2 linked regions of the Puniceicoccus vermicola genome follow. Each later gene encodes a partner of the first gene's protein in a complex. Links are inferred from orthologs where the notes say so. Each region holds a gene or a part of one and is shown on either strand. Other genes may lie near its edges.

Region 1 (2,864 bases):
ACTTGCCCCCGCGCGAATCGGGGCCCTCCTCGAAGAAAAGCAACGGACTCCCGAGGTCCATACCGCTCCCGCCTGCGGTCTCTTTCTCGACGAGGTATTCTATGAGGAGGATGACCTCTCCTAAGCTCCAGAAATCCGCCTTCTCCCACTGGGCCAAGTCTCTGCTGGACCTCTTCTATCCCCGCAATTGCCTCCTTTCCGGAGAACCCCTCGGCGACGGCGAGTTTCTCTACCTGACCGACTGGGTTTCCCGCCGCTTGCCCGTCATCCGCGATCCCCGCTGCCCCGTCTGTGGGCACCCGTTCTTCGGCGATATTGAAGAGAGCCCCGTCTGCCAACATTGCGAAAACCTGCGCCCCGTTTTCCGCCAAGGCCGCTGTGGCTACCTTCTCAAACGGGATACTCGGACAATTCTTCACTCCTTTAAATATCGCAAGAAGGCCTATCTGGCCCCGGACATCGCCCTCCTTCTCGCCAAGGCCCCCGGCTTCCTCGAATTTATTCAGGATGCGGTGATCGTCCCAGTCCCCCTCCACCCGAGAAAACTCCGGAAGAGGGGCTTTAACCAGACCGAAGAGATTCTCCGTCACCTCGAACCCCATGTGCCCGGAGGACTCAATATCCGTCCACTGCTTCAAAGGCTCGTCGACAACGATTCACAGACGCGGGCCGATCGGCAGGAGCGGATGAAACGCGTGAAAGGAGCCTTTGGGATCGCTCCCAACGCAGAGATCCCCGATTCTCAGACTCGCTGCCTCATCTTTGACGACGTTTTCACCACCGGAGCGACTCTCAATACCTGTGCTCAAATCCTTAACAAAGCGGGAATTCGGCAAATTGATGTCGCTGCCTTTGCACATGGATAAAAAATTCCTCGCCTCGAAAAGCCGCCGTCGTCTAGCGTAGTAAGTTAATCCTTTCCCTAATACATGGCACTTTTCAGCAAACCGAACTATTCCCGAGTCACCGTTAATCGCAAGGACATCCCCAAGGGGCTGTGGACGAAATGTCCAAAATCCGGCGAAATCATCTATAATAAGGAGCTCGAGCAGAACCTGATGGTGGTGCCCAAGAGCGGCTACCACTTTCCACTTCCCGCGCCAGCCCGCATTGATTCTCTGATCGACGAGGGGACCTGGGAAGAAAAAGACAACGATCTGGTATCGGTCGATCCTCTTCAGTTCCGTGGCCCCTCCTCCTCCTATCCGGAGAAGCTGGAGCAGTATCAGAAAAAGACTCAGCTGAAGGACGCCGTTCTCTCGGGTCACGGTGAACTCTCCGGGATTCCGGTGAACCTGGCCGTCATGGATTTCCGTTTCCTTGGTGCCTCCATGGGTTCGGTAGTCGGAGAAAAGATCACCCGTGCGATTGAACGTGGGCTCGATGAGAAAACCCCGGTCATTATCGTCTCCACATCCGGTGGAGCCCGCATGTACGAAGGGATTCTCAGCCTCATGCAAATGGCCAAGACCAGCGCCGCTCTCGGCAGACTCGCCGAAGCCCGCCTGCCCTACATTTCTATCCTGACCAATCCCACGATGGCTGGCGTCATGGCCAGCTTCGCCTCATTGGGAGACCTGATCGTCGCTGAACCCGCAGCCCTAGTCGGTTTTGCCGGTCCTCGCGTCATCAAGGAAACCACGCAGCAAGACCTACCGCCCGGCTTCCAAACCTCCGAATTCCTTCTCGATCACGGGCTGATTGACCAAATCATCCCCCGTCTAGAGATGAAGGCCCGTCTCACCCACTTCCTCACCGCCTTCACCGGCCGGAAGCTCGAAGAGACCGCCGCCTCCTAAAAAAGGCTTCAGAGAAAAAGCGTACCACAGGCTGCCAGCCTGTGCGTTCATCACAGGGCGAACCAACCCTCCGAAAAGTTCTAGCCGCTGAACAGGCCAGCCGAGGAAAAGTACCACAGGCTGCCAGCCTGTGAGGATTCCTCCAAAGGATCCCTTCATCTCGGGGGAGACCTCCTTCCCCTCCGCGCGGAGCGTCAACTCTTCGCGAGCCTCTCAGGGGATACGCTGAAACCCAGTCCTCAACCCAAAGCTTCCAGCCGCTCCTGCAACTTCCGGATCCTCTTCGAATTCTTCGCAAAGATCACCGCGGCGACCGCAAACAGGCAGAGACCGAATCCAATGCAGAAGATTGAGGAAAACGAGAATGAATTCAGAAATCCTCGAGAGCTCCCTTCGGAGTTTTCCTGGACCCGACGGACGGTCTCAAACCCGATGATCTGAACAAACAGACCAAACCCGACCAGCGGGAGACAAAGACGCATCCGCCAGTCTCCGAGGCTCTGCTTCTCCTCCTCCAGCCACTGACGCTCCGACATCCCCGACTGATCCCCGTCAAAGGTGTCACCCGAAGACGTTTTCAGCTCCTTCAGAATTTGCTTCTGTTGCAGTTCGGTGTGCGGATCTCCGTAGCTCATAAACTGATCCTATGCGAATTCCTCCCTGCGGCAAGCTTGAGTGCGAAACTCGTCCCTGAGCAAAGATGTTTGAAAGCCCGGCGGGATGGCGTCAGTTTTGCGTTATGAGAATCGCGAGAATCCTTACGGTCGGCGGCCCGACTTATGCAGTTCAACACGCCGGGGGAGGATTTTCCCGACTCGAAGGAGACCTCTTCGGAGATCTACACGATACGGGAGAAGCGATCGAAGGCTCACTCCTCACCCCGCTCGTTCCCCCGACCATCTACTGTATCGGACTCAACTACCGGGCCCACGCCGAAGAGACCGGGAAAAAAGTGCCGGAGTTTCCTGTCGTCTTCATGAAATCCCCAACCGCCCTGCAGCACCCGGAAAAGCCGATTATCCTCCCTGACGAATCCGTCACCCAGACCGTCGACTACGAAGCTGA
Region 2 (2,929 bases), on another replicon or contig:
GAGCGGAACAAGGTGTCCGGTTTCGCCATGGACGACCACCTCCGGAATCCCTCCCACCGAGGCCGCGACAACCGGGGTTTCGCAGGCCATCGCTTCGAGGTTAATGATGCCGAAGGGTTCGTAAATCGAAGGGCAGCAGAAGAGGGCGGCGTGAGAGTAGACTTGGATCATCTGGTCCCGGGGGAGCATCTTCTCGATCCAGACCAAGTGCTCGCGTTCAGTGGCGGCACGGCCGAAGGCTTCCTTCATCTCGGCAGCGATTTCCGGTGTGTCCGGCGCACCCGCACAGAGGACCACCTGAATCTCGGGATCCAAATATTTCAGGGCGTTGACGAGGTGGATGATCCCCTTTTGCCGGGTGATTCGGCCGACAAAGAGCACGTAGGGGCGGTTCGGGTCGATGCCGTTGGCGGTGAGGGCGTCGCTCTCCGAGACTTTATGATATTCCTCCGTGTCGATGCCGTTGTAGATGACCTTGATTTTGCCGGTGTCGACCCGGAAGTTGCGGAGAACATCGTCGCGGGTGCCTTTGGAGACGGCGATGATCGAATCGGCCATCTCGATCGCGGTGCGTTCCACCCAGAGGGAGAAATCATAACCGCCTCCGAGCTGCTCTCGTTTCCAAGGGCGGAGAGGCTCCAGGGAGTGGATCGTAACTACGAGCGGGATACCGTAGTTCAGTTTCGCGAAAATCCCGCCGAGGTGAGTATACCACGTGTGGCAGTGGACAACGTCAGCATCAATGCCTGCCTGGTTGAAACCGAGGCAGCGCTGCGATGAATCGAGAATCGATTTGAGGTTTGGAGGGAACTTCATGTCCCCGCTGATCCCCGGAAAGCCCTGCACCTGAAGATTGCCCGAATCGATGTTTTGATCACCAAAGCAGCGCACGTCGACCTCGATGTGCGAGGCGAGGTGACGACTCAGGTAATCGACGTGAACGCCAGCTCCTCCATAAACGTTCGGGGGATATTCGTTTGTGAGGAGGAGGGTTTTCATTGTCGGGGCTAGCGTATTCTATTGCTCGGAATAAACGCCCAGCTTGCGGAATCGGTCGTAACGATGCTGGAGCAGATTTTCGGTTTTCATCTTTCCGAACTTGTTCAAATGGCGCCCGATGGCCGTGCGCAGGCTCTCGGAGGTCTCCTTCGGGTCGGATTGAGCTCCGCCGAAGGGTTCCGGGATGACTTCATCGACGACTCCGTGTTCGAGGAGCGATTTTCCACTGAGACCGAGGGCCTCGGCGGCTTCCGGGGCAAATTTGCGATCCTTCCAGAGGATGGCGGCGCAGCCCTCTGGAGAGATGACGGAATAGTAGGCGTTCTCAAGGATGAGGACGGAGTCCGCCAAGGCGACACCCAAGGCGCCACCGGAACCTCCTTCACCGATGACGATCGCGATGATCGGCACCTTGAAGAGGCTCATTTCCCGGATGTTTACTGCGATCGCTTCTGCGACGTGGCGCTCCTCGGCACCGATCCCGGGGAAAGCCCCCGGAGTGTCGATGAGGGAGATGATCGGCATGTCGAACTTTTCCGCCATCCGCATGAGACGCAAGGCCTTGCGGTAACCTTCCGGATGCGGACACCCGAAATTGCGGCGTAGGTTGCCTTTTGTGTCGCGCCCCTTCTGCTGGCCGATGACCATGACGGGACGACCGTTGAAGAAGGCTGGACCACCGACAAAGGCCGGATCGTCTTTGAAAAGGCGATCGCCGTGGATTTCCTCGAATCCGGTGAAGATGTTGGCGATGTGGTCGAGGGAGGTCGGACGCTTGGGGTGGCGGGCCAGTTGCACCCGCTGCCAAACGGTCAGACCAGAGTAGACCTCACGTTTGGTCTTCTCGATCTTTCCTTCGATCGCCTGAATTTCTTCAGACACATCCATGTTGCTCTGCTCGGAGGTTTCCTGCAGGCGCCGTAGCTGGCCTTCGAGTTCGCGGAGGGGTTTCTCGAATTCCAGAGTAAACTCGGACTTTTCCATAAAAAGAGCTAAAGGGTCGGTTTTCGTGGTGTCAATGGGGATGGCGTCGCTTCCTCGCCCCCATTTCGGTCAAATGTCAAAGGTGTGAATCGCAAATCCGGAACGGAGTTTCGGCTCAAACCATGTGCTCTTTGGCGGCATGACCGCATCGGCGTCCGCAATATCCATTAGTTGTTCGACAAGAACTGGATAGAGGCTGAAGGCAATGCCAGCCTTGCCGTCGTCGACCCGTTGCTCGAGGAAACCAGTGCCCCGGATTCCGCCAACGAACTCGATACGCTCGTCGGTGCGGGGATCGCCGATTCCGAAAATGGGATCGAGGATGCGGTCTTGAAGCAGGCTAACGTCGAGAGAAGAGACGGGGTCCGCGCCCTCCTCGGGCTCAAGACGGATGCCGTACCATTTTCCGCCAAGATAAAAACGAATCTCACGCGGTTCGGTGGGCTCGGCGTCGGCGTCGGCACGGACCTCGGCCACGGCTCCAATCTTGTCGAGGATTTCCTCGTCGGAGAGGCCATTCTTGTCGAGGACTAGGCGATTGTAGGCGAGGATCTTCAGCTCTTGAGCTGGAAACAATACGGAGAGAAACCAGTTGTAGTCTTCTTCGCCAGTATGGTTCGGATTCGCCTCGCGGGATTCGCGGCCGACTCGTGCGGCACTAGCGGCGCGGTGGTGCCCGTCGGCAATGTAGAAAGCGCCCACATTCTTGAAGGCTTCGACAAATTCGCTACCGCCCGGAACCCGCCAGACCGTGTGCTGAATGCCATCCGGTGCCGTTAGGTCGTAGAGGGGAGTTTCGCGGCAATGTGCATCGACGAGGGAGTGAATCCGAGCGTCGTCGCGGAAGGTAAGGAAAACCGGCCCGGCATTGGCACCCATTTCCTTGGTGAGACGAGTGCGGTCATTTTCCTTGGCGACCCGAGTCCTCTCGTGACGCTTGATCTTT

Evidence for each region. Proteins that work in one complex are often made in the same cells at the same time.
Region 2: the proteins of accD (region 1) and H5P30_RS20410 are in contact, whole or in part, in a solved structure (PDB 8UXZ), measured with the Escherichia coli proteins. The link is inferred for Puniceicoccus vermicola from one-to-one orthologs.

What each region holds. Positions count from the first base shown.
Region 1 is NZ_JACHVA010000138.1:22,271-25,134, forward strand. It holds accD (acetyl-CoA carboxylase, carboxyltransferase subunit beta), read left to right. Parts: upstream 1-929; coding sequence 930-1,799; downstream 1,800-2,864. Other genes in the region: truA (tRNA pseudouridine(38-40) synthase TruA), read left to right, coding at 1-124; H5P30_RS19630 (ComF family protein), read left to right, coding at 111-866; H5P30_RS19640 (hypothetical protein), read right to left, coding at 2,039-2,434; H5P30_RS19645 (fumarylacetoacetate hydrolase family protein), read left to right, coding at 2,539-2,864.
Region 2 is NZ_JACHVA010000139.1:19,848-22,776, forward strand. It holds H5P30_RS20410 (acetyl-CoA carboxylase carboxyltransferase subunit alpha), read right to left. Parts: upstream 1,984-2,929; coding sequence 1,018-1,983; downstream 1-1,017. Other genes in the region: glgA (glycogen synthase), read right to left, coding at 1-999; H5P30_RS20415 (DUF1015 domain-containing protein), read right to left, coding at 2,053-2,929. UniProt on the Escherichia coli protein: Component of the acetyl coenzyme A carboxylase (ACC) complex. First, biotin carboxylase catalyzes the carboxylation of biotin on its carrier protein (BCCP) and then the CO(2) group is transferred by the carboxyltransferase to acetyl-CoA to form malonyl-CoA.